DNA from 4 places in the Megasphaera sp. genome. Region 4 is predicted to be linked to each of the others. Evidence: riboswitches for the same ligand, from Rfam matches in the RefSeq annotation. Region 4 holds a riboswitch; each other region holds the start of a gene.
What was found. A riboswitch is a leader RNA that binds a small molecule or an ion and turns the genes downstream of it on or off. The one in region 4 is predicted to bind S-adenosylmethionine.

Region 1 (7,599 bases), 400 kb from region 4:
TATATCAAAAAAACACCCTCTTTGTCCGTTGTAATTACAACAATCCCTAGGCTCTCAATTTTACCTATTTATTTCATACTTTACAGCAGTTTACAACTTTTTGAACAAATAAATATCGCGTAACCACACTTTGAAGTATAATGAATCTGCTAAAACACATCATCTCAAAGGAGTTACGCGATGAATTCATTATACCTCGAAAATTCGATTATTGGTAGTCTGTTTCGTTTCTTTTCTCCATATTTTTCTACGGCGACACGGCCAACGCGATTCCTACTGACCTGGTTGGTCATCGCTCAGGTAGCCTTGCAGGCCTTCCCATCTCTTCGCTTTCTTCATCGGAATTTTTTGTCCCAGGTGACGCATCGCTGCTTAAATAGTTATTACCGGGCGCTTCAGAACGAAACGGTGACGAGCCATTCTCTCCGCCTGCAAACAGCACAATTGGCTTGCAGCCTGATTCCGGCGGCCTTACAGAATGAACCGGTCTTTCTCAGTGTCGATGATACGACGGTACCGAAATTCGGCAAGAAGTTCGATGCTGTTTCTCTGTTGCATGACCATGCCTGCCATACAGGCAAGCCTTACGTAAACGGTCATTGCTTCGTCAGTTTGACACTGAGTGTCCCTGTCCTGAACCAGCATGAAGGAAAAGCTCCGCTTATCCGCTATCTGGCGGTTCCCGTAGGGTACCGGATGTGGACGAAAGAGCAGACCAAACTTGAATTAGCTGGTGACCTCATCGAGGAGGTGATGCCCTTACTGAAAGACCGGCAGGTACTGTTGCTCTTTGACAGTTGGTACGCTAAAAGCTCGCTGATAGAACGGGCTTTGCAGTATCCCGGACTGGACATCATCTGTAATGTCCGCAGTGATTCGGCAATGTATGAACTACCGCCATTGCCTAACGGCAAGCCGGGACGCCCGAAAAAACGAGGAAAGCGGCTTCATCTGGATGATTTCAACTTGTCCTGGGATATGGATGGCATGCAGGTCGGCCATCGGATTGTTTTGACCCATATCTGCGGGAATCGCCGTATCCATGCTTATGTCAGCTACACTACATCTGGCTCCCGGCGGCTTTTCTTCAGCACCCTGAATCCCAGTGACCTGCATATGAGCTGCGCCTGGCAGGAACGAAAGATCCTACGGGACGCACCGGCAGAAGGCATGGACTATTATCCTTTGAAGCTGTACAAGCTGCGTTGGGCCATCGAAACCAACTACTATGAGCAGAAGGCCTTCTGGTCGCTGAATGCCTACCGGATTCGCCGCCAAAATGGTATTGAACATAGGGTGAACCTGGTAAACCTCGTTCACAGCAGCCTGAAAATGCTGCCGTATCTGGACAAGCATTTTGCAAAGTACCAAAACGCCAGTCCACAAGAGCTGCGAAGCCATATAAGCTGGCAAATACAGCGTGAAATATTTTTAGGCACTTTGGTCTCTAAAGCCCAAACCGCAAAAAATCCAACGGACTTAGTGCAGGCCTTGTGTAAACTGGTTTCGTCAACTTCCGAGGTAGCGTAAAAGTTGTAAAGTGCTGTCATACTTTATACAAATCCAAAAAAATCCGGGCCTATAATGCAGTATGTAAAAATGTCAACTACGGTACAGGAGGCCAGGAATCATGACAAGCCCAAGCCGTCCAAAGCCCCCGCTGGGACGCTACGGTCCGCCAGGGAATCAACGACTTCATCGCGGCTTACGGCAAAGATTCGCCGAACTACGATAAAAACAATCATCCCTATGCCGTCTTCGATTTCGACAATACGACATCCATCCTCGACGTAGGCGAACAGTTGGAAGTCTGGCAGCTCGATCATCTGCAATTCGCCGTCCCGCCGACACAGATGAAGTCCGTCCTCATGACGGGGATCCCAGCTGATAAATTAGACGCCATCCGCGCAGCCGTTTCCTATTTCAAAGTCCCTGGCGTCAAAGATGTCCTGGCCATGACCAACAAAGTAGACGCCAATGGCCGTTACCTCAATCAGTACGATTACGACCTCCATCCCCAGACCCAGGGCGTCGGTAAAGCCGAAACACTGGCAAAAATCCTGGTACCGAAATACAAAGGCCACGGCCCCAGCTTCACGGCTATGGATTCCCAGGGGGATTTCAACTTCTGCACCGAATTCAAAGACACGAAAGAAGTCTTGGTCATCAACCGGACGCGCACCGATGACGCTGCCCTCTGCGCCGGCATTGCAGCTTACCAGAAAAAACACGGCATCGACCTCGCCGCAGCCAACAAAAATGGCGACAGCCTCTTCCTGATCCAGGGCCGTAACGAAAACAAAGGCGAATTCTGGAACGACGACAAGACCCTTCTCTTAGGCAAAAAGACGCATCCTACCTGTCCGATAAAGCCACCAAAGCCGAAACAGAACTCGAACAAGGAAAAACCATCGTCCAAGTATTGAAAGACAATACGAAATTAAAAGACAAATATCAGGGATATAAGACGCGGTAAAATCTGATTATCTCCTCAAAAAAAGGACTAGCACATGATATGGTCGAAACCTTCATGCGCTAGTCCTTTTAACTTTGATAGAGGCCTGACGGCCGGGCGTAAAGTCGTTCATCGAATTTTGGGGCCGACGGCCCCGCCGGTCGCAGACCGCAGTTCGCAGGCCGCCTCAGAGTCAAATGCCGCCTTGCGGCAACATATTTAGAATAACGACATCGCCTCGAGTGACCCTCGGCTCGTAAAAAATGCCCCGTCTGGGACCTTCGTTCATTTCTATCGCCTGATTGCGATTCCGTAGGGGACGTCCCAAAGGGCGTACCGCCGCGACTTGTGTGAATAGCCGGTGCCATGACAGATGCTCGTGGCTCGTAAAAGCCTGCCATTATACTCAGATGGGCTGTGATGAAATCTCGCAACGGGCCGCACAAGGCTCCCTTTATAGGGGAGCTGGCCGCCAAAGGCGGTCTGAGAGGTTAAAGGTCGGCCCCTATGAATGCCCCGATTGGGGCTATTTTTGCAATCTGCTACCTGCGACCAGCGCGCTTCGTTTATTTCATGAGTTTATCACGGCATAGCCGCAGCTGAATCCGAGGAAAGCAAAAAGAGGCTGTCGCATTAAGATAGCCTCTTTTTGAGTATTAAGTTTGCAGTTTTTAGTTTTTAGTGAATGGTTTTAAATTTAAAGCTATTTTCTACAAACTACAAGCTTCGTACTACAAACTTTAAAGAGAAAGGGGCTTCGCATGATGGCAGAAACCTTCGTGCGACAGCCCTTTTCCATAATAAGCCTCAGCCGAAGACTTCAAAGATGACGATGAACAAGGCCATCAGTCCCAGGCCCAATCCCAGGGAATAGGCACAGAGTTTTTTTTCGATGGGCTGCAAGGGGAAATATTCGTCTGCATCCCGTTCGAGCTGTCCCGTATGGGTCGCAGCGTCTGTCGGGGTTACGGTTTGGTTGTAGTAATATTCGTCAGCCGTCGATGCGGCAGAAGTGATTCGCGATGCCATAGCAATTAATCCTTTCTATGATGAAGTTATAATGTCGGCGGAACAATGCCGTGATAGAAGATGTAAGAAATGAACAGGCCGACCCAGATGATGAAGCCGACGAGGGCTACGGCATAGACGCCGATGACACGGCCCAGGCCGGATTTCCAGAGCTTGCGGACATTCGTGACCAGGCCGATAGAGAAGAAGCAGAGGCCAAAGAAGACGGCCCGCAGGAGGTTAGCCTGTCCGGCGCCGGCTTTCGCAGCGTCGACGATGCCCGGCTGCAGCCAGCCAGCTGCAAAAATGACGACCAGGGCCAGGACGAAACCGATGATGAATTTCGGGAAGCGTTCCCAGATTTCCCGTTTGGAAACCTTGCCAGCCCCGGATGCGACGGCTGCCCGCGGGTCATTGAGATGGTAAATGGACCAGACGATAGCCAAGATGAAGGACCAGACGCCGATGAAAACGTCGATGAAGACCTTGGACGTCGTCGCAGCCATGAGGATCCAGCCTTCCTGGTAATTGACGCCGAATTGCTGGAGCGCACTGTTGCGGATGAGCGTATCTGCGATTGCCCCGGATGCGACGGCACCGCCATCACTCTTGATGACCAGGCCCAGCCAGGACCCGGCGACCATCGGTTCACTGGGCAGGAAATAAGCAGCTGCAAAGGGCAGGATGAGCAATTCTACGGCAACGAAGACGATGATGACCGATGCCAGGATAGTCGGGATGATCTGGCGCGCCTTGATGGCACTGCCCGTAGCAATCGCTGCGGCGACACCACAGATGGAAATGCCCGACGCCATGGGAGCTGCCCATTCCGGCGTGAATTTAAAGAATTTCCGGGCCACGAAATAGACGATAGGCCAGTAAATCAGGTAGGCTTCGACGACGGCGCACATGCCGCGGACGATGACCGTACCGGCCAGCCCCAGGGCACTGATGGCCTGGATGCCGATATTCATGCCCAAAATGACGATGCCCGTCTTGATGTACCATTCCGGTTTGGCAGCATCAGATAAGAAACGCGTCACTTTCGGGAAAAAATTACCGATGACCAGCCCGGCCAGCAGGGCAATGACAAAGCCCAATTCGCCAAGACTCAAGGACCAGCCGATGTTAAAAGCTTCCCGCTTATTCGGCGTCGCTGCCAGATAAGCATAATTGCCGATGACCGTCGCCGCCATGGTGATCCAGTAAATCACGGTATAACCGGCGACGAATTTCTTGACCTTCGTCCCCATGAAATACGCACCGATAGACGTTACGACCAGGGTAAATACATACGTCGCCACTAACGACCCGATACTGCCGAGCCAGGCAAACCCTTTCGACCCCGGCCCGACCGCCTTGGACGGGTCGATCCAGACACCGAACTTAGCAGCCCAGCCGAGCAAATCGATGTGCCAGATCTGTCCGGCACCGAGGACGACGATAAATAATCCGAGCCATACGGCCCACCAGTCTTCGCTTCGCAACAGGCCCGACCGGTTGACGGCCTGTGCAGATACTTCGTTACTCATACGAACACCCCTTTTACAAAATAAATAAAGACGTGCCGATGACAAAGCCATAAAAAAAGCGCGCCATCAGCTACAGATGACGCGCAAAATCCCTTCCATTTCTCGCTCATCTGCCGGGAAAACTCCCGCTGGAATTGGCACCTTCCGTCCCCACGGAGGTTGCCGCAGCATCATAGGGCCAGTCCCTCAACTGCTCTGGATGATTGATATTCATTCATCAAACATATAAAATGTTTACCCAAATAGTACACTATTAGGTATGTTCTGTCAATCCTTTCATTTGAAAATAAAGTATAAAGTGAAAAGATCCTCAGAAGTGCCGACCAATCGGGAGATACAAGACAGTGGCCAGCTTAATCCGTTTCTGGCCCGAAATCCCAAAAGCCGGTCCCCGTTTCTGGGTCATATTTCCGCCGAATCCGTCCTTCTATAACGGGGCGCAATTCGATTTCTGCCGTGTACAGTACCTCTATCGATTTGATGTGCCCTGCCGCAACATGATGTTCCCCATCCTGTTTATAAGAAAAAGCAGCGTGAGTATGATGAAAATAAGTTCCATCATCATCGCTGACGATATTGCCTGTCAACGAAACCAGCTCCAGCATCCCCTTCAGCTCTTGAACTTCAAAACTGCCCGTTTCTGGGATGAACGTCTGTATTTCTGCCGAACGGCACCCGCCGATGCCCGAAAAAATGGCCGATGCAATCTGTTCTTTCTGACAGATTCCCAGAATCGTGCTGATGATTTCATCCCCCTTATCCATCCGGATATAATAAGTTTCACCAAATTTGCGATAATCCATACGTCATGCCTCCTGTAATATCATAACCTACTGCCACTGTAAGACCGGCACCAGAAAAGAGACTTGTTAGTTCGTTTGTAGAGTACCCTCTCTATTGATCCATATAGGCTGTAATCGAAACGATTTTACCATTCTCCACACCAAAGCTCAATCCACACATTCCCGAAGGATGAGTGAAAATAAGTAATTTCTTCATAATAACGCCCTTCCCGTTTCACAAGCGCTTACAATTTTCCAAGAGTCTTCAACGCATAGAAACCACAGCTAGCCAATTGTTCCATGTGAGATTGTTGTTGCAAGCCGAATTCCCATTGATGCCACTGGTCTTCGCTTTCAAGTTTCCAAAAACCTAAGTCCGAATGAGGCCTATTGTCATAAACAAAAGTATACGCCGTACCGTCATCATCAATAACGTTGATTGCTGAACGGCTATAAGATTGAACCATCCCAAGATTAACAGCAGAGCTTTCATCTGCATAAAAGGCAAACACTGTATTTCCTATCAATAAAGTTCCAGTAAGTAGCAACATACTTACAATTCGTTTCATCATATGCCTCATCCTCCTTAAAAAGACTTACCTCTCAATCTCAATATATGCTATATAGATTCTACAAAAAACTTATAAAGTCCTGCAAAGGAAATTTGTAAATTCAGAATTAATGACACATCATGTGATTCGTGATTCATAAAGACCTGCCATTATATCAGAACAGGCTACGGTAAAATCTCACAGCGGGCCGCCCTGTCCGGGTCGGCGCCTACGCACAAGGCCGTTGGCCGTGTATATTTTGTATCCGGTGAACGTTGTTTCCATTTATCGCCTGGCTGCGATTCTGTAGGGGGCGTCCTGATAAAGGCGGACAGCTACAGCTGTCCGTTTTGGCAACCGTCCTGCGCCTTCTTATGGTCGGCGCCTGACGGGCCAAAAAGGCCGCGTGAATTTTGTGCATAGCCGGAATTTATAACGAATGGCACATGGTCGTAATACAATCATAAGTTCGTCGCGGCGAAGCCGCATCGTAGGGGCTCACACGTGGTGAGCCCGCGTGAATCCTGTACGTAGCCGTAATTTATGACGAGTGGCACATGTTCGTAATACGATTTGAGTATCTCGCGGCGAAGCCGCATATGAAACCGAGGAAAAACACGCAGCTCGGTGTTCGTGATTCGTAAAGGCTCTCCATAATGTCAGAACAAGGTGTTGTTAAATATCGCAGCAGGCCGCCCTGTCCGGGTCGGCTCCTACGCACAAGGCCGTTGGCCGTGTATATTTTTACATTGCAAATCTACTCGGCTTTTGTAACCGCTTTTGTTTTATACGTATAAAAATGCACATTTTTTGTTCGAGAAATTTGGCAAAAATAGGCCCTAAAAAAGGTTTTTTAAATTTTTCTGGTACACTTTTGGAACTTTTGAAAAAAAGAAAGCCTCACAAACGGCTTGGTTAAGCGATTTGTGAGGCAATTTGCAACTATTCCCATTCAATCGTTGCGGGTGGTTTACTGGTGATGTCGTACACGATGCGGTTGATGTGGTCTACTTCGTTTACGATGCGGCTGGAAATTTTATCGAGGACGTCGTATGGGATACGCGCCCAGTCAGCCGTCATGAAGTCGGTCGTGGTGACGCCGCGCAGGGCCAAGGTGTAGTCATAGGTACGGAAGTCGCCCATGACGCCGACAGAGTGGTTATTGGTCAGGACGGCGAAGTACTGGTTGATATCGCGCTGCATGCCGGCATTGGTGATTTCTTCGCGGAAGATGGCATCGGCATCGCGGAGGATGGCCAGTTTTTCTTTGG
Region 2 (7,599 bases), 810 kb from region 4:
TCTGAGACCTCAAAAAATGGAAATTTTGAGGTTTCACTTTTATTATACTCGGCAATTGATAATATGACCAGTATAGAGCTCAGGTCGCAGTTCGCAAAAAAATACACGGCCAACGGCCTTGTGCGTAGGGGGCGACCTTTAACCTCTCAGACCGCCTTTGGCGGCCTGCGACCGGCGGGGCCGTCAGGCCCCATATTCGATGAACGACGAACGACCTACGATGAACGACTTTTTAGGCCCCAATGTACTGTTTGCGAAATATTTTTCTTGCTATTCATGGGGGAATTGCGTACAATAGGGCTGTATTTATTAAAATATCAATGCAAAGGAAGAGGATAGGGAGAGAAGACATATGAAACATTTGAAGATAGCTTACAGCTTTGATGTACAGTATTATTTCGTTGACAGCGACCGGGAAATCGTGCCTGTTGAGCAGACGGATTTCACCGATGTGGCCGTAGCGGTTATTTCGGACCAGGATTTTGCCTACATCGACAAGATCGATGAAACGGGATTCGGTATTCCCATCATGGTCATCATGCCGGGCGGCGAGAAGATGCCGGACCAGTATATCGACAAGGTCGATGTCGTCTTTACGGAAGAAATGGTCAATAAGAGCCGCTGTATTTCGACGGCCGAACGCCTGGCCAGCCGCTATGAACATGCTGTGCTGCCGCCGTTTTTTGCCGACCTCGTCGATTACGTCAGTGAAAAGAATACGCCTTTTGACTGCCCGGGCCATCAGGACGGCCTGTTTTTCAAGAAGCATCCGGCAGGACGCTATCTTTATGATTTCTATGGACCTCATATTTTTCAATCCGATATCTGTAATGCCGACGTGACCCTCGGTGATTTGCTCATCCACGAAGGGCCGGCTTTGGAAGCGCAGGATTTTGCAGCCGAAGTCTTCCATGCCGATAAGACCTATTTCGTCCTCAATGGCTCTTCGTCGTCCAATAAGGTCGTCACCAATGCCTTGCTGACGCCTGGCGACTTGGTTCTCTATGACCGCAACAATCACAAGTCCGTCGCTCTCGGGGCTCTCATCCAGGCCGGGGCGACGCCGGTCTATTTGGAAACGGCCCGCAATCCCTATGGCTTCATCGGCGGCATCGACGCCCACTGTTTCGATGAAACGTATCTGCGCCAGCTGGCAGCCGAACGGGCTCCGGAAAAAGCCAAGGCCAAGCGGCCTTTCCGCCTGGCTGTCATCCAGCTCGGCACTTATGACGGGACGCTGTACAATGCCCGCTACGTCGTCGACCGCATCGGCCATCTCTGCGACTACATCCTCTTTGATTCGGCCTGGGTCGGCTATGAACAGTTCATTCCCATGCTCAAGGATTGCTCGCCGCTGCTCCTCGATTTGCATGAAGACGATCCGGGCATCATGGTCGTCCAGTCGGTCCATAAGCAGCAGGCTGGTTTTTCTCAGGCTTCGCAGATCCACAAGAAGGACAACCATATCCATAACCAGCCCCGCTACTGCAACCACAAGACCTTCAACAATGCCTTTATGGCCAATGCGTCGACGAGTCCTTTTTATCCCATGTTCGCCACTATCGCTGTCAACGCCAAAATCCATGCCGGTGCGGCTGGCCGCAAGATGTGGATGGACTGCGTGAAAATGGGTATCGAAGCCCGCAAGGATATCCTGCGCCGCTGCCACTATATCCGGCCGTTCGTGGCACCGACGGTCTACGGCAAACCCTGGCAGGATGGCAATACAGATGACATGGCCAACGACCTGGCTTATTTCACCTTTGAACCGGATGCCAAGTGGCATGCTTTTGAAGGATACGGGCCGGGGCAATACCTCGTCGACCCCTGCAAATTGTTATTGACGACACCGGGCATCGACGCTGAATCGGGACAGTACGAAGATTTCGGTATCCATGCCAACATCCTGGCGACGTACCTTCGCGGTAACGGCGTCATCCCGGAAAAATGTGATTTGAATTCGATCCTCTTCCTGCTGACACCGGCTGAAAATAAGAATAAGATGCGCCTCCTCGTGTCCCAGCTGGTCCGTTTTGAACGCTTCGTCGACCACGATGTCCCCATGCAGGAAGTCCTCCTCGGCGTCTACAACTCACATCCGGACCGCTACGCCGGCTATACGATTCGCCAACTCTGTCAGGAAATGCATGATTTCTATAAGGCGCGGAACGTCAAGGACCTGCAGAAGAAACTCTTCCGTCGGGAATACTTGCCGGAATACGCCATGAATGCCCAGGATGCGCAATACGCTTTCATCCGCGGCCAGGGTGAGCTGGTGCCCCTCGATGAAATCGAAGGCCGCATCGCCCTCGAAGGCGCTCTGCCGTACCCGCCGGGCGTCCTCTGCGTCGTCCCGGGCGAACGCTGGTCCCATACGGCAGTCCAGTATTTCAAGGCCCTGGAAGAAGGCCTCAATGAATTGCCGGGCTTCGCCTCGGAAATCCAGGGCGTCTATCTGGAAAAAGAAGACGATGGACGCATCCACGCCTATGGGTATGTGCTGAAAGAGTGAAAAAAAGAGAGACTGTCGTATTAAGACAGCCTCTCTTTTTTTCACTGTAGGGGTCGCCACGTGGGCGACCCGCTAGAGATTTGGCAATGCATTCCCTGAACTTGAGACTCGCTAATGTTCTGGGACGGGCTTGCCACGTGCAAGCCCCTACTATAGAGGTGATGTACAAAGATTTCTATAACAATGTCTTTACGGCTTCGGCGATTTTTTTGGCGATGTACGGGTTATTCATGGTGTAGACGTGGATGCCGTCTACGCCGTTGGCCAGGAGGTCGGCGATCTGGTCGATGGCGTAGGCGATGCCGATGTCGCGCATGGATTCGGGAGTGTCACCGTATTTTGCAATGGCCCGCTGGAATTTGATGGGGAGTGTAGCGCCGCACATGGTGACCATGCGTTCGATTGAGCTTTATTGGTGACGGGCATGATGCCGGCTTCGATGGGGACGTTGATGCCGGCGATTTCACAGCGTTCGAGGAAGCGGTAGAAAAGGGCGTTGTCGAAGAATAGCTGAGAAATGAGCTCGCTGGCACCGGCGTCGACTTTGGTCTTCAAGTTGCGGATGTCGGCAGCCAGGGTCTTGGCTTCGGTATGGCCTTCGGGATAGCAGGCGCCGATGACGTTGAAGTCCGGTTCCTTTTCTTTGATGAAGGCTACGAGGTCGCTGGCATGTTCAAAGACGTGAGCCCGTTCGCGGCCCGGTACTTCGTCGCCGCGCAGGGCCAGGATGTTTTCGATGCCCGCTTCTTTCAATTCTTTCAAGTTCTGCAGGGCTGCTTCTTCCGTGAGGTAGATGCAGGGCATATGGGCCGCCGTTTCGCAGCCTAACTGCTTGATGTACGTAGCGACTTCGACGGTACGGTTGCCGCCCGTGCCGCCGGCGCCGCAGGTGACGCTGATGAAGTCAGGATGGAGCTGGCTCAGCTCGTCCAGGGTCGGATAGACCGTTTCGACGGGAATGTCCCGTTTCGGTGGAAAGACTTCAAAAGAAAAGACCGTTTTTTTGGCAAAAAGCTCATTCGTATGCATGTATATGAATTCCCCCTCAATATCAAACGTCAAACATCCAACTTTTATTAGAAGCTCGGCAGGATTGCGCCCTGGTATTTGTCTTCAATGAATTTCTTGACTTCCGGAGACTGGAGGGCTTTGACGAGTTTCTGGATTTCCGGACGATTTTCATCGCCTTCACGGATGACGAGGACGTTGGCGTACGGCGAATCCTTCGGTTCCAGGAAGAGAGCGTCTTTCAGCGGATTGAGGCCGGCTTCCATAGCGAAGTTGGTGTTGATCAAAGCGATGTCTACGTCATCGATGGAACGGGGAATCTGAGCGGCTTCGAGTTCGACGAACTGGAGATGCTTGTCGTTCTTTTCGACATCCTGTACGGTCGATGTGATGTTACCGCCGTCTTTCAAGCCGATGAGACCGGCACTCTGCAGGATGAGGAGGGCGCGACCGCCGTTGGTCGGGTCATTAGGAATGGCGACTTTAGCACCATCCGGCAGGTCTTTCAAATCCTTGATTTTGTGGGAATAAATGCCCATCGGTTCGACGTGGATCTTGGCGATGGCTTTCAGTTTCGTGCCGTGTTCGTTGTTGAATTTGTCGAGGTACGGCGAATGTTGGAAGAAGTTGGCATCCAGTTCCTTGTCGTTGAGGGCCAAGTTCGGTTTGACGTAATCCGTGAATTCGACGACTTTCAAGTCGACGCCTTCTTTGGCCAGGAGCGGCTTGATTTCGTTGAGGATTTCGCCGTGCGGTACGGGCGTAGCGCCGACGGTGACCGTCGTGTTCTTGGAAGACGAGCCGCTGGAAGCGGAATCACTGCCGCAGCCGGCAGCCAGGAAAGCGACGGCCAGCAGGGCCGAAGCGGCGAGAAGCGAGAGTTTCTTGAGATTTTTCATGAAGATTCCTCCTAACAAAATATAGAATAATATAGACTATCCTGTTCCGTCATTTTATCCATAAAAAAGACCTCTTTCCGAAAGAGAAAGAGGTTTGATGGCTGATTCTTTATCTCTCGGAATAATCCGCAGGAATTAGCACCGTCATCGTCGGTTGCCGGGTTTCATAGGGCCAGTCCCTCCACCACTCTGGATAAATGTCGTTCTAAAGTTGTCTTGATTCTTAGTTTATCATGGATAGGCTATTTGTCAAGGTCTATCTTAAGGGCATTGACAAAACTATACTTAATGGCCAGAGTGCCGGCAGCAGCGACAAGGAAATCAAGATCGGAGCCACAGCGGGTCCTCATGCTGAAGTCGTCGAAGCCGTGGCTAAGGAAGCGGAAAAACAGGGGATTCACATCAAGGTTGTCGAATTTTCCGACTACATTACGCCGGACAAGGCCCTGGCTGATGGAGATATTGACTTGGTCAGCTATCAGCACAAGCCATTCCTGGATAATTTCAATAAGCAGAATGGCACTGATTTAGTGCCTATCGGCAATACGATCCTCATGCGCATGGGGATTTACAGTGATAAATATAAGAGTGTCGACGCTTTGCCCGACGGTGCCGTCATTGCTATCCCCAATGACCCGACCAACGGTGGCCGCGGCTTGGCACTCCTTCAGCGGTCTGGCCTCTTGAAACTCAAGGACGGTGTCGGTTTCAAAGCTACACCGGCTGATGTTGTCGATAATCCCAAGCATTTCCAGTTCAAGGAAATCGAAGCGGCCCAGTTGCCGCGCAGCCTCGGTGATGTCGATGCCGCTGTCATCACTATGAATTACGTCATGAGCGCCGGCCTCAACGTCAAAGAACAGGGCATCTTCCTGGAACCGAAAGACGAACCGCTGGCCGTCATGGTCCTGGCTGTCCGGGCTCAGGACAAGGACAACCCGACGTACAAGAAGATTGCTGAAATCTTCCATTCCGATGCTGTCAAGAAGTTCATTGCCGATAAATACAACGGCACCATCGAACCGGCTGAATAGGCGGGCCTAAGGCTTGACAATAGGCGCGTTACAAGTATATAATAAAGCAAAATCTAAATGGATTTGTCGATGAACGAAACGAGTATATCCGATTGTGGCAGTTCCAGCGAGCCGATGGCAGTGGGAGTTCGGCACGGACCGGCGGATAGAATGGATTCGGGAGATGCGGCCTGAACGGTGACCAGTAGGGTGCGACGGTGTATTTCCACCGCTATCAAAGAAACGTGTATCGCTTATGCCGTACATGTAGAGCTGGACTCACTGAGTCAATCTGGGTGGCACCGCGGAAGAAATCAAACCTTTCGTCCCTGTATAGGGACGGAAGGTTTTTTTGTGTCTTCAAATAGAAGGGGAGAGAAAGATGCTGGAAATGAAAGATGTCAGTTTCAACTACGGCAATGGCGTGCCCGTATTGGAACATGTAAATGTACAGATCGGTGAGGGCGAATTCATCGGTCTCGGCGGCCGCAACGGCTGCGGCAAGACGACGGTGACGCGCCTGCTCATGGGGCTGGAAAAGCCCGTATCCGGGGAAATCCTGTATGACGGCAAGGTCATCAACGATGACGATGCTTCTGTGCGCAGCCATTTCATGGGCTACGTCTTCCAGCGGCCGGAACGGCAGATGTTCCGGCCGACGGTCCGTGAAGAAGTAGCCTACGGGCCGCAGCAGCTGGGCATGAGCCGCGACGAGATCCGCCAGGCCGTCGACGAAGCCCTGGCTGCAACGGAACTGACGGAACTGGCTGAAGCCTATCCGCCCAACTTGAACCGCGGCGAAAAACAGCGCGTCGCCATTGCATCAGCCATCGCCATGCATACGAAATATATCGTTCTCGATGAACCGACGAGCGGCCAGGACAGTGAAGACAAGGACCAGCTCATGGCCTTGCTGACGGACCTCAATAAAAAGGGCATGACCATCCTCATCATCAGTCATGACATGGATATTTTCGCCGAATACTGTCAGCGCGTCCTGGTCATCGGCAATCATACCAAGGCCTTCGACGGGACGCCGCAGGAACTGTTCACCCAGCGCGATGATCTATATGACCTGGGTCTGAGCCGGCCCGATGCCGTCACTTTATCCATGGCGGTTCCTGATTTTCCTTATTGTAAATCGATGAAAGAATTTACGACAGCCATGCTGGAACGGATTGGAGGTATGAAAAAATGATGAAGAATTTGGTCCCTGTTACGAAATTGATCGGCACCTTCGCCTTTTCCTTTTGGGCCCTGGTCATGCATACGACGCTGCCCCTGGTCATCTTAGTCGTCATCGAACTCATCCTCTTGGGATTATGCGGCAGCCTGTCGCGCAACCTCAAGGCCGTCTTCAGCCTGGCCGTCTTCGCCGTCTTCCTGGCTGTCGTCCAGCTCCTGGGCGGCGGGTCCCTGGAATCGGCTTATGTCACGGGCCTGCGCATGCTGGCCATGACCATCGTCTTCATCATCTTGCTGACGACGACGCGCCTGCAGGATTTGACGGCCGCCCTGGTCAAGCAGATCAAGATACCTTATGAATATGCCTTCATGTTCACGGCGGCCCTGCGCTTCGTACCCGATTTCATCGCCGAAAGCAAGGCCGTCCAGGAAGCCCAGGCCTGCCGGGGTCTGTCGACGAAGGGCAATGTCTTTAAGAAAGTCATCAATTATATGAGTGTCGTCCAGCCGCTGATGCTCAAGTCCCTGGGCCGGTCGGAAACGATGGCACTCAGTCTGGAATTACGCGGTTTCGGCAGCAACGAACACAGCTTCATGAGCAATGTCCGCCCGAAAGGCCGCGACTATGTGGGCATTGTCATCATGCTGGCCCTGAGCTGTTTTGTCGTTTACTTGCGCCTGCAAGACTTGGTTTAGGAGGGAAGAAAGATGAAAACTGTTGCAGATATTGCTAAATTAGAATTTCATCATCGTCAGGGCGGCCAGTTCCGCTGGATCACCATTACGACGCTCATGCTGGCCATCGGCACGATCCTGCACCTGGTCTCACCGAGCGTCGGCGGCGTCACGCCGAACTGGACCATCGCCACGTATTGTGTCGCCATCTGCCTGACCAAGCCGAGTTACAAGCAGGCCTTGGGCATCGGCCTGGTCGCTGCCCTGGTCAACGTCCTGACGTCGAAGTCGGGCTTTCCTTATGGCA
Region 3 (7,599 bases), 210 kb from region 4:
GCGGCCGGTGCCGATGCCGTATCGCTCATCAATACCCTGACGGGCATGGCCATCGACATCAAGACCCGCCGCCCCTTGCTGGGCAATATCACCGGCGGCCTGTCCGGCCCGGCTGTCAAGCCCATTGCCCTGCGCATGGTATGGCAGACGGCTCAGGCCGTATCCATCCCCATCCTCGGCCTGGGCGGCATATCGACCTGGCAGGATGCCGTCGAATTCATGCTGGCCGGTGCCAGTGCCGTCGCCGTCGGCGCCCATAACTTCGTCGACCCCAGAGCCGTCGAAACCATCGCCGAAGGCCTGGACCAGTATTGCCGAGAAGAAGGCATCGAACATATACAGGATATTGTAGGGGCATTGGAGATTCGTGGCTAGTGGCTAGGGATTAGCAGTCAGCGGTCAGCCGTCAGCAGTTAGCCGCGGTCCCATGGACCGCTTTGTAGGGGCCGTCCCAAAGAGCGGCCCGTTGTGGGAATCCCATTCACGAGCTGCCCTGGATATACGCCAAGACATTTATATACCCATTTGCGTGGACGGGCGCCCCACGGGGCGCCCCTACAGAAAAAAGGAGCTGTCGCATGTGCAACAGCTCCTTTTTTCTATTATTTATTTCTTATTCTTTTTTCGTGATGCGAAGTCGCCGCCGGCCTGGATGACGTTGACGACGACGATGAGGATGATGATCGTCGCCAGCATGACGTCGGGACGGAATCGCTGGTAGCCATAGCGGATGGCGATGTCCCCGAGGCCGCCGCCGCCGATGGCGCCGGCCATGGCCGATGCTCCGATGAGGTTGACGATGAGGACGGTGATGTTATTGATGATCGTCGGCAAGGCTTCGGGAATGAGGACCTTGCGGATGATCTGGAACGGCGTAGCCCCCATGGATTCGGCCGCTTCGACGAGGCCGAAGTCGACGTCGCGTATGGACGTTTCGACGAGACGGCTCAGGAAGGGGATGGCGACGATGGTCAAGGGGACGCAGGCTGCCGTCGTACCGATGGACGTGCCGGCAATGAGACGCGTCAGCGGGATGATGGCGACCATGAGGATGATGAACGGGATGGAACGGATGATGTTGACGATCGTGCCAAGGATTTGATTGATGAAGCGGTTTTCCAGGATATGGCCCTTGCTGGTCGTGACCAGGGTGATACCCAGGGGAATGCCGATGATACCGCCAATGACCGTGGCGACGGCGACCATGTAGAACGTTTCTTCAATGCCTTGGAGCATTAACTTAATGATTTCTTGGGACATAACCTAAAACCTCACTTCCAATCGGTAATGTTTTGATGTACGAGAATGCCTTGGCCTGTGTTTCCATATCGCCCATGATGACGACGATGAGGTAGCCGAACGGTTCATCCTGGATGTAGTCGATGTTGCCGTAGAGGACGCTGACTTCGACGTTGAATTTGCGGACGATGTCGGCGACGACGGGGTCGCTGGTCGCAGCGCCTTTGAAGCGCAGGCGGACGAGCATGTAGCGGTCCGGCGACGGCTGGTCGGTGACACCCAGGTTCTTGATGCCTGCCGGCAGTTCCATATTGATGATGGACGTGACGAAATCTTTCATGGTCTGGGACTGAGGATTGGTGAAGATGTCGACGACGCGGCCCATTTCCTTGATGACACCGCTTTCGATGACGGCGACGCGATGGCAGATTTCCTTGACGACGGCCATTTCATGGGTGATGACGACGATAGTGATGCCCAGGCGTTTATTGATGTCCTGGAGCAGTTCCAGGATGGATTTCGTCGTCTGCGGGTCCAGGGCCGACGTGGCTTCGTCGCAGAGCAGGATTTTCGGATCGCTGGCCAGGGCACGGGCAATGCCGACGCGCTGTTTCTGGCCGCCTGAGAGCTGGGACGGATAGTTGCCGGCCCGGTCGCTGAGGCCGACCAGGTCGAGGAGGGAAGCGACTTTCTTTTCGATGACGTCTTTGGAAGCGCCGACGAGTTCCAGCGGGAAGGCAATGTTTTCGGCAACCGTACGGGATGATAAGAGATTGAAGTGCTGGAAAATCATGCCGATGTTCTTGCGTTCTGCCCGCAGCTGGGATTCATTCATCTTGGTCAAATCCTTGTCGTCGATGATGACCTGGCCGCTCGTCGGTTTTTCTAACATATTGATGCAGCGGACCAGCGTCGATTTGCCGGCACCGCTCTTGCCGATGATACCGAAGATCTCGCCGTCGTCGATGGTCAGGTTGATGCCTTTCAGGGCCTGGACCTGTGCGGCGCCGCCGTAGGTCTTGGTAATATTTTTCAGTGTAATCACAGTATCAACTCCTCAAAATAGGCGTAACTAGAGAAAGCAACCACAAAAAAAGGCCGTCATGCAGATGACGGCCGTATATACGGTTTCATTTCATCTGTCGGAATGTTCCGTTGGAATTGGCACCTTCCCGATAGGGGGTTGCCGCAGCGTCATCGGGCCAGTCCCTCAGCTGCTCTGGATGAAGGGTATATGGTTGTTGCGTCTTATAATAGCACGGATGGCCGGGATTGTCAATGGAAAATCGTTATTGCGCCCAGTCGCCATCGGTAAAGACCGGCACCGTCGTGCCGTCGGCCCTGGTCCCGGTGATGGTCAGGTCCGGCGAGCCGACCATGAAGTCGACGTGGATCATGGAGTCGTTGAGGCCGGCTGCGGCGACAGCATCTTTGTCCATATCAGCACCGCCAGCCAGGCAGGTCGGGTACGATGCGCCCAGGGCCAGGTGGCACGAGGCGTTTTCGTCGAAGAGTGTTTCATAGAAGAGGATACCCGACAGGGAAATGGGCGAATGATAGGGGATGAGGGCTACTTCGCCGAGGCGGCAGGCGCCGTCGTCGATGGCGATGAGTTTCTTCAGGACGTCTTCGCCCGTTTCGGCGGCAGCGTCGATGACTTTGCCGTCTTTGAAGGTCAGGTGGAATTTGTCGATGAGGTTGCCGTTATAGACCAGGGGCTTGGTGCTGTAGACCGTGCCGTTGACCGCATCTGCCTTGGGGGCCGAATAGATTTCTTCCGTCGGGATGTTGGCATTGAACAGCAGGTGGTCCGCCGTTTCTTCCATGCCGCCCTGCCAGATATGACCGGCCGGCAGGCCGATAGTCAGGTCCGTTCCCAGGCCGTTCGTATAGTGCAGGCTGGTGAAATGCTGGTCCGTCATCCAGGTCCGGCGCTTCTTCAATTCGGCCAGATGGGCGTCCCAATCGGCCAGGGCATCGGCACCGTCGGCACGGGACGACTGGAGGATTTGCTTCCACAAGGCTTCGTAAGCGGCGGCTTCGTCGAGGTCCGGATAGAGCAGTTTGGCCCAGACGGCACTGGGGACGGCGGCGACGAGCCACGTCGTCTTCGAGGCCATCATGCCGTCGATGTATTCCTTCAAGGCTTCATTCTGGGCTTTCTGCTGGGCAAAGATTTTATGGGTGTCGATGCCGTCCATGAGGTACGGATTCGCCGAGATGAGGCTGAGGAAGGCCGCTTTCTTATGGTAATAGTAGAGGCTGAAATCGCGGCGCCAGTCCGGCAGGGACTCGAAATACTGCAAATCTTCGTGTTCGTAGCGCAGGCGGGCCAGGTCGTCAGACCGCCAGTTGCAGACGACCTGGGCGGCGCCGGCCGTATAGGCCTCTTTCGTCAGGAGGGCGACGAAGTCGTGCGATTCGACAGGGGCATTGATGACCAGGGTCTGACCTTTCTGGAGATTCAGGCCCTTCTGCAAGAGGACGCGGGCATAAGCCGTTAATTGTTTGGTAGTTGGCATAAAATCACTCCTTAGTAGATGAGGATAGGACAGGGACTTTCCAGGCCGTATGCTTCCACAAGCGCCAGTTCAGGGCGCTGGCATTGATGGCCAGGCTGATGATGAGGCTGATCCAATAGCCATAGGGCCCGTAGGACGTGACGTGGGCCATGGCATAGCCCATAGGGATGCTGATGAGCCAGTAGGTCACGAAAGCGACGTAAGTGATGATCTTGACATCCTTATAGCCGCGCAGGATGCCCTGGACCGGCGTGCCGGCGGCGTCGAAGAAGGAAAAGGCGACGGCGTAGAAGATGAACATGCGGATGGCCCAGAACGTTTCGGCATCGCTCGTGAAGATGGCGGCGATATGATCGACAAAGTGGTAAGTCACGACGATGAGGGCGATGGCGATGGTCAAGGCCGTCATCTGGCAGAGCACGGCATACTGCCGGGCAGCGGCGTAGTTGCGGGCGCCGACTTCGTAGCCGATGACGATAGTCGCCGTCAGGCTGATGCTCCAGGGCAGGGTATAGGTCAGGGTCGAGAAACTGATGGCTGCCTGGTTGGCCGCCAGGTATAAGGTGCCGAATTCGGCCATGAGCAGGCCGACGATGGAGAACAGGCTCGTTTCGCAGAAGACGGCGATGAAGATGGGAATGCCCAACTCCAGCTGATGATGGCCATGATACCAGCTGAAAGGCCGCAGGCGGCTCCAGAGATGGTAAGAGCGGAAAGGCTCCATCCACTGCAGGACGCCCACGAAGAGCAGGAAGGACAGCCACGACGCGATGGTGATGGCATAGCCCGTACCGATACCGCCCATAGCTGGAATGGGGCCGGCGCCGAAGATGAGCAGGCGGAAGAGGATGATCGTCAGGACCAGGTTGGTCACTAAGATGGCCATGGAAACGTGGGTCTTGCCGTGGGCGTCGACGATGTAGCGCATCGTCGCCTGCAGGCAGATGGGGACCAGTCCCAGGGCCAGAGCCTTGAGGTATTCCCAGGCGATGTAGCGGACCGGTGCGTCGAGGCCCATAAAGTCGAGAAAGGGCGGCAGCAGAAAGGCGCCGGCCAGGAAAATGACGGCCGTAAAGCCCAGGCTCAAGTAGAGGCTCTGCATAATGTACGTCGGGATTTCCTCGGTCTTCTGAGCGCCCCGGAGCTGGGCGATGATCGGCGAGATGCCGAAGAAGATGCCGCACAGGCCGGCAAAGACGGGATACCAGATATTGACGGCTACGGCGACCCCGGCCAGGTCAATCGTCCCGGCCTGACCGCTGAAGATAGAACTGAAGACGGATGTCCCGACCTGGGCCATCTGGGTCAGGAGCAGGGGAAAGAACAGGGCCAGGAAATGGCGTAATTGGAACCAATGGGGGAACATGATATCCTCCTTGTATGAAAAAGGGCTTGTCGCACAACGACAAGCCCTTTAAAGTTGGTAGTGGCTAGCAGTTAGTTGTTAGCGGATGGCTTTAAATTTAAAGGTCTTCTTCAAACATCAAACCTTAAACTGTACAGAAAAAGGGACCGTGCATGATGGCCGAAACCTTCATGCGCCAGTCCCCCTTTTCAGTCGAACTTATTTACCCATAGCATTGACTTTGGAAGCCAAACGGGATTTTTTACGAGCTGCAGTGTTTTTATGGAGAACGCCTTTCTGTGCGGCGCTGTCGATTACGCTGCTAGCTTTATCGAATGCTTTTTTAACAGCTTCAGCGTCACCAGCGGCGATAGCTTCGGTCGTACGGCGGATAGCGGTATGAACAGAAGATTTAACCTGAGAGTTAGCTGCGTGGCGAGCTGCGTCTTTTTCCATCGTTTTGATATTGGATTTAATCTGCGGCAATGGATTCACCTCCCTAATTTACAAGAACACTAGAAGAAATTTTACCATATGGCGCAGAAAAAAGCAATACCTTTTTTACAAGACATGCGATTAAGCTTTGCCTTCCGAGCCGAGGACGCATTTGATCTTGTGAGCGACGATGTCATGGACGAACTGACGGCCGTCGGCGAGGTACTGGCGCGGGTCGAAATGTTCCGGATGCTGTGCCATGTGCTGACGGATGCCGGCAGTCAGGCCGAGACGGAGGTCGGAGTCGATGTTGATCTTGCAGACAGCCATGGAAGCTGCTTTGCGGAGCTGGTCTTCCGGGATACCGATAGCGTCAGCCAGGTTGCCGCCGTTTTCGTTGATGATCTTGACGTATTCCGGTACGACCGAAGATGCGCCGTGGAGGACGATCGGGAAGCCCGGCAGGCGTTTGGAGACTTCTTCGAGGATGTCGAAGCGGAGTGTCGGCGGTACGAGGACGCCGTCAGCGTTGCGCGTGCACTGTTCCGGAGTGAATTTGAAAGCGCCGTGGCTGGTGCCGATAGCGATGGCCAGGGAGTCGACGCCCGTGCGGGATACGAATTCTTCGACTTCTTCCGGACGCGTGTAGTGAGCTTCGTGGGCAGCGACTTTGACATCGTCTTCGATGCCGGCCAGCTGGCCGAGTTCGCCTTCGACGACGACGCCGTGAGCGTGTGCGTATTCAACGACTTTTTTCGTGAGGGCGATATTGTCTTCGAAAGAATGTTTCGAGCCGTCAATCATGACGGAAGTGAAACCGCCGTCGATGCAGTCTTTGCAGGTTTCAAAGTCAGCGCCGTGGTCGAGGTGAAGGGCGATGGGGAGATCATGATCTTCCAAAGCTGCTTCTACGAGATGTTTCAAATACGGCGGTTTAGCGTATTTGCGGGCACCGGCCGAAGCCTGAAGGATGATCGGCGAGTTCAATTCAGCAGCGGCCTGGGTAACGCCCTGGACGATTTCCATGTTGTTGATGTTGAATGCACCGATAGCATAGTGGCCTTCATAGGCTTTTTTAAACATTTCTGTAGTTCCGATTAATGGCATGTTTACATTCCTCCTACATAATACGTAAAAATGGTTAATATATATAATTCCAGCCGGCCCGTCGGACGAGGGCGTCCATATCTTCAGGCAGCCGGGAATTAACGGTGATGAAGCGGTGGCTCATGGGATGAGTGAACTGGAGACAGTAGGCGTGCAGGGCCTGGCGGCCGATGAAGCGGCGCGAACCGCCGTAGAGGTCGTCGCCGGCCAGGGGATAGCCCAGGTAACTGCTGTGGACCCGTATCTGATGGGTCCGGCCCGTGTGCAGGACGACTTGGAGCAGGCTGTAGTCCTTGCCGGCTGCGAGGCAGGTGAAATCGGACCAGGCCGGCTTGCCGTCGAGGCGGACACAGCGGGTGATGATGCTATCGGGACATCTTCCGATGGGGGCGTGTACAGTTGTGACCCGCGACGGGTATCGTCCCTCACAGATAGCTAAGTACAAGCGCTTATAGCCCAAGTCCTGCTTATCGAAAGCGTATTGGATCTGCGGTTCCTTGGCGACCATACAGAGACCGGACGTATTCTTGTCCAGGCGGTGCATGGGGTGGTAGGAACAGTGCTGCCCCGTCTGTTCGTAATGATAGGCGACGGCGTTGGCCAGTGTCCCGTCCCGTACGGCTGATGTGGGATGCATCAGGAGACCTGCAGGCTTGTCGATGACCATGAGGTAGTCGTCTTCATAGACGATGCCAATGGGTATGTCCTGTGGCGGGAAGGGGTTCTTTTCCGGAAGGGTGACGCAGATCTCGTCGCCTTCATGGACGAAGTCCCGCGTCGAGGCGGCCTGGCCGTTGATGGTACAGATGCCGTTGTGCTTGATACGGCGCCGCAATGTCGACGAAACGCCGAAATGTTTCAAAGCGCCGCCTAACGATGTAGGCCGTATGATCGTCCCTACTGTAAAATGAATCATTTGCATTTCCCCTATATTGGCTTTGTCTACATCTA
Region 4 (7,599 bases):
TGCGGCCCAGCACCGTCAGGCCAGCCAGACGAGCCAGGCCAGCGTATCCGGGCACTGAGGATGAAAAAAACTGAAATCCATAAAATATAAATAATTGTCACATTGACATGTAATATGTTAAAGGGATTAAACGAAATCATAACGTTTAATCTCTTTTTTATTCTTAAAAAATATAAGTAAAACGCCGACGATGACTTAATAGTATATTTGACAGGCCCTTTTAATCGTGTTATACCGTACACATGCGCAGAAGCGAAGATGTATTTTATGGCATTCATTTTTATTTACCTTAACATCTTCAGCTCCTCCGCACAGATCCATTTGTTTTTTGGGAGTATAGGAGGAATTTCTATGAATGGTGTTGTTTTAGTCACTTGTGCTATCGTCATCCTGGCGGTAGCCTATCGGTTCTATGGCAAGTGGCTGGCTAAGACGTGGGGCATCGACCCCAACGCCCTGACGCCGGCCCATCGCCTGGAAGATGGCCAGGATTATACGCCGTCTTCTAAGTTCACGGTCTTTGCCAATCAGTTCTCGTCCATCACCGGTGCCGGCCCCGTCACGGGCCCGATCATCGCCGCTGCCTACGGCTGGCTGCCGGCTTTCTTATGGCTCATGATCGGCGGCGTCTTCTTCGGTGCCGTCCAGGACTTCGCAGCCCTCTACGCATCCATGAAGAATGACGGCAAATCCATGGGCGTCCTCATCGAAAAGTACATCGGCACGACGGGCCGCCGCCTGTTCCTGCTCTTCTGCTGGGTCTTCAGCCTGCTGGTCATCGCCGCTTTCGGCGATATCGTCGCTACGACGTTCAATGGCTTTGCCAAGGATGGATCCATGGTCCTGCCCAATGCGGCTGCCGCTTCCATTTCCATGCTGTTCATCTTCGTCGCCATTGCCTTTGGCCTGTTCATCAAGAAGTTCAATCCCAGTGAAAAAGTACGCTTCGTCATCGCCATCGTCCTCTTGATCGCCATGCTCTATGTCGGCATCGACCTGCCGATTTACCTGGACCGCATGACCTGGCTGTACATCATCTTCGCTTATATTTTCTTTGCTTCCATCATGCCCATGTGGCTCCTGAAACAGCCGCGCGACTACATCAGCGCCTTCCTGCTGCTCATGATGATCGCCGGCGGCGTCATCGGTATCTTCATCGCCCAGCCGACGCTGAATATGCCGGCCTTCACGTCCTTCTCGGTCGGCGGCAAGGATTTGTTCCCAATCCTGTTCATCACCATCGCCTGCGGTGCCGTTTCCGGCTTCCACAGCCTCGTTTCGTCCGGTACGTCGTCGAAGACCCTGGATAAGGAACAGGATTCGGTCTTTGTCGGCTACGGTTCCATGTGCGTCGAATCGGTCTTAGGCGTCGTTTCCCTGGTCATCGCCTGCGCTGCCGCTTCCAACGGCCACGTCGCTTCGGGCACGCCGTTCCAGATCTTCTCCGGCGCCGTCGCTGGTTTCTTCACCATGTTCGGCCTGTCCCAGACGGCAGCTGCCTGCATCATGACCATGTGCGTATCGGCCCTGGCCCTGACGACCCTCGATGCCGTCGGCCGTATCGGCCGTATGTCCTTCCAGGAACTGTTCAGCGTCGATGAAGGACAGGAAATGAACACGATCCAGAAAATCTGCGTCAATAAGTATTTTGCTACGGTCATCACTTTGTTCTTCGGCTTCCTGCTCTGCTTAGGCGGCTACATGAACATCTGGCCTCTCTTCGGCTCGGCCAACCAGCTGCTGTCGGCCATGGTCCTCATCTGCCTGACGGTCTTCCTCAAGACGACAGGCCGCAAGAGCTTCATGCTCTACATCCCCATGGTCGTCATGTTCTGCGTTACCATGACAGCCCTCGTCGAATCGGCTTATGCCCTGATCATCAAGATTGCCTCGGGTAACTGGTCGTTCCTCATCGAAGGACTGCAGTTCGTCCTGGCCATCGCCCTCATGGTCCTGGCCATCTCCATCGTCTACCACTGCGGCAAAGAACTCGTCCACGCCGACAACAAAACGGCCCATCACGACGCCCAGCCCACGGCGACGCATTGAGGGTGTTAGCGGTCAGCCGTCAGCTGTACGAAGTTTGCAGTTTGCAGTTTTTAGTGAATGGTTTTAAATTTAAAGCCATTTACTAGCCACGAGCCACTAACTACTAACCACTTAAAAGGGCCTGTCGCACGAAGGCTTCTGCCATCATGCAAGGCTCCTTTCTCTTTAAAGTTTGTAGTACAGAGTTTGTAGTTTATAGAAGAAAGTTTTAAATTTTTTACCATTTGCTGCAAACTAAAAACTACAAACTTAAAACTCAAAAAAGGGCCTGCTGTATATACAACAAGCCCTTTTTACTTATAAAAAATATAATTTATAAAGTTAAATTCCTATCTAAAGCCATAGGTATAACGTTTACATTGTAAAATATGAAAGTTTTTGCTTAAAATCCCTTGACAATATACTCTGTAAAGTGTACACTCTTGGTAACGTTTCCGATAGGAAGCTATTCATTTTAGTCATCAAAGAGGTATGTTATCATGGGGTACTTAAAAAATTTGACCATCATGTGTTGTATGATATGATCGTATTGTACAACCATTCATAAGGACAATACAATACGAAACCTATTCATCCAGAGCAGCTGAGGGACTGGCCCGATGACGCTGCGGCAACCTACGTAGGTAAGGTGCCAATTCCAGCAGGAAATAACCTGGCAGATGAAGTCATGGGCATACGTCTATTTATAGCGCCATCTGCATCAGCAGGCGGCGCTTTTCTTTTTGCCAAAAAGGAGCTGAGTACATGGAGCATGTGGCAACGTATTTGACAGAGCTGATTGGCAACACGCCGCTCTTGGAACTGACTCATTGGCAGGCTCGGCACGGCCTCAAGGCCCGCGTCCTGGCCAAGCTGGAGTACATGAACCCCTTGGGCAGCGTCAAGGACCGCGTAGCGGCAGCCATGATCGACGAAGGGATACGGCAGGGGAAGATCAACAAAGATACGGTCATCATCGAACCGACGAGCGGCAATACCGGCATCGGCCTGGCCCTGGTCGCCGCCGTGAAGGGCCTGCACCTGATCTTGACCATGCCCGATACGATGAGCCTGGAACGGCGTAAGATCGTGTCGGCCCTGGGGGCGGAAATCGTGCTGACACCGGGCATCGAGGGGATGCGCGGCAGCATCGGCAAAGCCGAAGAATTGAGGGATTCTTACGGCAATGCCTTCATTCCCCAGCAGTTCGACAATCCGGCCAATCCGGCCATCCACCGCCAGACGACGGCGGAAGAAATCTGGCGCGACACGGACGGCAAGGTAGATATCTTCATTTCGTCCGTCGGCACAGGCGGCACCATCACCGGTACGGCCCAGGGCCTGAAAGGCCATAAGCCGGACGTCCAGATCGTCGCCGTCGAGCCGAAAGATTCCGCCGTCCTGCACGGCGGCCGGCCGGGCCCGCACGCCATTCAGGGGATTGGCGCCGGGTTCATCCCGAAAGTTTTGGATATATCTCTCGTAGATGATGTGATCGACGTATCCAATGAGGACGCCTACGGCCGGGCCAGGGAAGTCGCCAAGACCGACGGCCTTTTGGTCGGCATTTCGTCCGGTGCGTCGCTGCAGGCGGCCCTGGAACTGGCCAGCCGGCCGGAAAACGAAGGCAAGACTATCGTCGTCCTCCTGCCGGATGGCGGCGAACGCTATTTATCGACGGCTTTATTTGAGGGGTAAGGAATCTAAGTCGGTATAGAGGGGGAAAGAAAATGAACAAGAAGCGCATCATAGCTATACTGGCTTTTTCGGCGGCACTCGCCGTCGCCGGGGCCCTGGCTGGCTGCGGACGCAGCGATGACGCCGGGGGCGGCGGCACGATGACGCTGACCAATGTCTCGTATGATCCAACCCGTGAGTTATATAAAGAATACAATGAATTATTCCAGCAGCACTATCGTGAGACGACAGGCAAGGATATCCGCATCATCCAGTCCCATGGCGGATCGGGCAGTCAGGCCCGGTCGGTCATCGAAGGCAGCAAGGCCGATGTCGTGACCCTGGCCCTGGCCCACGATGTGTCGCTCATCGAAAGGGCCGGCCTCATCCATGAAGGCTGGCAGGGGGATTTCGCCAACGATTCGGCGCCGTACACGTCGACCATCGTCTTCCTGGTCCGCAAGGGGAACCCGAAAGGGATACGCGACTGGGACGACCTGGTAAAGCCCGGCGTGAGCGTCATTACGCCGGACCCGAAGAGCAGCGGCGGCGCCTGCTGGAACTTCCTGGCCGCCTGGAGCTGGGGCCTTGACCATTTCGGGGGAAATGAAATCAAGACCCGGGCCTTCATGACCGACTTGTACCGCAATGTGACGGTCATGGATTCCGGCGCCCGCGGCTCGACGACGACCTTTGTCGAAAACGGACAAGGTGACGTCCTTATCGCCTGGGAAAACGAAGCGCTTTATTCGATGCGCGAATATCCCGATAAGTTCGACCTCGTCGTGCCCAGCATCAGTATCCTGGCCCAGCCCAGCGTGGCTGTCGTCGACCGCCTGGCCCGGCGCAAGGGTCATGAAGAGGCGGCTCATGAATACCTGGCCTACCTCTATTCCGATGAGGCCCAGGAACTGGCCGCCAAGAACGGTTTCCGGCCGTCTAATCCGGATATCCTCCGGCGTTATGCCGACCGCTTCGATCTCAAGGTCAAGCTGACCAAGATCAGCGATTTCGGCGGCTGGGAGGCTGCGTATGTTAAATTTTTCAACGACGACGCCTTGTTCGATAAGATCATGGCCGACGTCAACGGCGATGCATAGGAGGGGAGCCGGATGAAACACTTTTTTGCCCGTTCCGGCGGGCGCAATCAGATTATTCCCGGCTTCGGCCTGTCCATGGGCATGACCCTTACCATGTTGTCCCTGCTCATCCTCATCCCGCTGGCGTCGGTCCTGGCGCACTCCCTGCAGCTGACGGCCAATGACTATGCCAAGCTCATCACCAACAGCGGCATCCGCAACGCCTTCATCACCAGCATTTCCTGTTCTGTCCTGGCGGCTTTGGTCAACTGCGTCTTTGGCTTCATCCTGGCCTGGGTCCTGGTCCGCTACGATTTCTTCGGGAAACGTCTCTTGAACGGCGTCATCGAACTGCCCTTTGCCTTGCCGACGGCTGTCGCCGGCATCACCCTTTCCAAGCTCTATTCCGATACGGGCTTCTTCGGAAGTTTCTTTGCCAGCTATGGCATCCAGATCGCCTATACCAAGATCGGCCTGACCATCGCCATGGTCTTCGTCGGCATCCCGTTCGTCGTCCGCTCGATCCAGCCGGTCCTGGAGAAGCTCGACCCGACGTATGAAGAAGCGGGCAGCATGCTCGGCGCGTCGCAGTTCACCATTTTCCGGCGCATCATCTTCCCGGAACTGCGGCCGGCTCTGTTGACGGGCTTCGGCCTGGCTTTTGCCCGGGGCCTCGGCGAATACGGCAGCGTCATCTACATTTCTGGCAACAGTGCCAAGCATCATACGCAGGTCGTTTCTTACGTCATCATGCAGAAGCTCAATTGCGTCGATTACGCCAGCGCCACGGCCATCGCCCTGGCCATGCTGGTCATCGCCTTTGTCACACTGTTTTCTATCAATATGATCCAGGTCCATCAGGCCCGGCGCGTCCAGTAGAGGAGGGGAGCCATTATGAAACACAGTAAGACGGAAATCGCCTTGCTCACGATCAGCGTCGTCTTCATCGTGGTCATGCTCATCGTTCCCCTCGTGTCGGTCCTCACCAACTCGCTGGCCGAAGGCTGGGACTTTTACGTACAAGCCCTGACGAAGCCATACGTCCTGTCGGCCCTGCGCCTGACCCTGATTGCCACGGTCGCCGCCGTCATCGTCAATACTATCGTCGGCCTCGGTGCGGCCTGGGCTATTTCCAAATTCGACTTCCGGGGCAAGCATTTCCTGACGACCCTCATCGATATACCCTTTTCCATCTCGCCGGTCATCGCCGGCCTGGCCTTCATCATGACCTTCGGCCGCATGGGCTGGATCGGTCAGTGGATCGAAGTCCTCAACGACTACTGGGGGACGGATATCCAAATCGTCTTTGCCGTTCCCGGCGTCATCTTGGCGACGATTTTCGTCACCTTTCCCTTCGTCTTCCGGGAAATCATCCCCGTCCTCAGTACCAACGGGCGCGATGAAGAGGAAGCGGCGGCCCTCATGGGAGCCAGCGGCTGGACTATTTTCTTCCGCATCACCCTGCCGCAGATCAAATGGGCCCTGCTCTACGGCATCGTCCTCTGCACGGCCCGGGCGCTGGGCGAATTCGGTGCCGTCAGTGCCTTGTCGAAACTGCGCGGCGAGACTTTTACGCTGCCCCTGGAAATCGACGCCCTCTATCAATCGGGGTCGGCCGATGCCATTACGGCGGCCTTTGCCGTATCGTCACTGCTCGTCTTATTAGCCATCATCGTCCTGCTGCTCCGGACTTTCCTCGAAGCCAAGGCCGATAAAACGTCATAAAGGAGGTGAAGCTCATGTACGTCGAAATGAAACACATCGAAAAGAATTATGGGTCCTTCCACGCGTCGCGCGACGTTTCCTTTGGCATCGACAAGGGCAAGCTCGTCGCCCTCCTCGGTCCCAGCGGCAGCGGCAAGACGACGATCCTGCGCATGCTGGCCGGCCTGGAGAATCCCAACAGCGGCGACATCTTCATCGACGGCCGCCGGGTCAACGACATTCCCGCTGCCAAGCGGGGCATCGGCTTCGTCTTCCAGAACTACGCCTTGTTCCGCTATATGACCGTCTACGACAACGTCGCCTTCGGCCTGGAAATCCAGAAGCGGCCGAAAGAGGAGATACGCCAGCGCGTATTGGAGATGATCGACCTCGTCGGCCTGTCGGGCATGGAAAAGCGCTATCCCAACCAGCTCTCCGGCGGCCAGCGCCAGCGCGTGGCCTTTGCCCGGGCCCTGGCGCCGAATCCCCAGGTCCTGCTCCTGGATGAACCTTTTGCCGCCATCGACGCCAAGGTCCGTCAGGAACTGCGCAACTGGCTCAAGGATACGATTCACCGCGTCGGCATTACCAGCATCTTCGTCACCCACGACCAGGACGAAGCCGTCGAAGTGGCCGATGAAATCATCATCACCAACCACGGCCATATCGAACAGGTCGGGACGCCGCTGGATATTTACCGCCAGCCCAGGACGCCCTTTGTAGCTCAATTTATCGGAACTCCAGTTGTCATCGACAACTGCAACATCCTCACGGGATTCCTGCAAGTCGGAGCGGGCAAACAAGCCATCGTCCGACCGGAGTTCCTTAAAATTTACAAACACGGCACGATGAAACAGTATATCAGCGCTGCTGAAGAAGGGACGGTCGAAGCCGTCGTCTTCCGCGGCAGCCACCTCGACGTGACCGTCCGCATCAAGGGCCTGGCCATCCACGGCGAATATTCCTTCGACGACCCGCCACTGTCTGTCGGCGAGACCGTCCAGGTCCTCATTTACCGCTTGTACGTCCTCGACGGCGACAAGACGTATTTAAAAGAAAACAGCGCCATGACCTCGGCTGACGTTTTCTATATTTAACGAAGGAGTCTATG

Region 1: another riboswitch for S-adenosylmethionine. It lies ahead of ACFWUB_RS02770 (putative sulfate exporter family transporter); the one in region 4 lies ahead of cysK (cysteine synthase A).
Region 2: another riboswitch for S-adenosylmethionine. It lies ahead of ACFWUB_RS08070 (MetQ/NlpA family ABC transporter substrate-binding protein); the one in region 4 lies ahead of cysK (cysteine synthase A).
Region 3: another riboswitch for S-adenosylmethionine. It lies ahead of ACFWUB_RS10825 (methionine ABC transporter ATP-binding protein); the one in region 4 lies ahead of cysK (cysteine synthase A).

What each region holds. Positions count from the first base shown of each region.
Region 1 covers NZ_CP181255.1:561,057-568,655, forward strand. Annotated here, with positions in the region: gene ACFWUB_RS02755 (transposase) at 181-1,530, shown strand; gene ACFWUB_RS02760 (hypothetical protein) at 1,803-2,426, shown strand; gene ACFWUB_RS02765 (hypothetical protein) at 3,263-3,484, opposite strand; gene ACFWUB_RS02770 (putative sulfate exporter family transporter) at 3,511-4,995, opposite strand; SAM riboswitch class I at 5,099-5,201, opposite strand; gene ACFWUB_RS02775 (PPC domain-containing DNA-binding protein) at 5,349-5,798, opposite strand; gene ACFWUB_RS02780 (hypothetical protein) at 6,023-6,349, opposite strand; gene guaA (glutamine-hydrolyzing GMP synthase) at 7,271-7,599, opposite strand, start outside.
Region 2 covers NZ_CP181255.1:1,678,129-1,685,727, forward strand. Annotated here, with positions in the region: gene speC (ornithine decarboxylase) at 353-2,512, shown strand; partial or broken gene metF (methylenetetrahydrofolate reductase [NAD(P)H]) at 2,688-3,541, opposite strand; gene ACFWUB_RS08070 (MetQ/NlpA family ABC transporter substrate-binding protein) at 3,589-4,419, opposite strand; SAM riboswitch class I at 4,526-4,619, opposite strand; gene ACFWUB_RS08075 (MetQ/NlpA family ABC transporter substrate-binding protein) at 4,653-5,453, shown strand; gene ACFWUB_RS08080 (energy-coupling factor ABC transporter ATP-binding protein) at 5,815-6,630, shown strand; gene ACFWUB_RS08085 (energy-coupling factor transporter transmembrane component T family protein) at 6,630-7,313, shown strand; gene ACFWUB_RS08090 (tryptophan transporter) at 7,326-7,599, shown strand, end outside.
Region 3 covers NZ_CP181255.1:2,279,710-2,287,308, forward strand. Annotated here, with positions in the region: gene ACFWUB_RS10815 (dihydroorotate dehydrogenase) at 1-375, shown strand, start outside; gene ACFWUB_RS10820 (methionine ABC transporter permease) at 607-1,260, opposite strand; gene ACFWUB_RS10825 (methionine ABC transporter ATP-binding protein) at 1,241-2,284, opposite strand; SAM riboswitch class I at 2,372-2,469, opposite strand; gene ACFWUB_RS10830 (aminopeptidase) at 2,529-3,761, opposite strand; gene ACFWUB_RS10835 (MATE family efflux transporter) at 3,766-5,127, opposite strand; gene rpsT (30S ribosomal protein S20) at 5,326-5,592, opposite strand; gene fba (class II fructose-1,6-bisphosphate aldolase) at 5,683-6,648, opposite strand; gene ACFWUB_RS10850 (RluA family pseudouridine synthase) at 6,683-7,564, opposite strand.
Region 4 covers NZ_CP181255.1:157,004-164,602, reverse strand. Annotated here, with positions in the region: gene ACFWUB_RS00830 (hypothetical protein) at 1-58, shown strand, start outside; gene ACFWUB_RS00825 (carbon starvation protein A) at 352-2,049, shown strand; SAM riboswitch class I at 2,617-2,715, shown strand; gene cysK (cysteine synthase A) at 2,794-3,726, shown strand; gene ACFWUB_RS00815 (sulfate ABC transporter substrate-binding protein) at 3,759-4,805, shown strand; gene cysT (sulfate ABC transporter permease subunit CysT) at 4,818-5,663, shown strand; gene ACFWUB_RS00805 (sulfate ABC transporter permease) at 5,679-6,509, shown strand; gene ACFWUB_RS00800 (sulfate/molybdate ABC transporter ATP-binding protein) at 6,524-7,585, shown strand.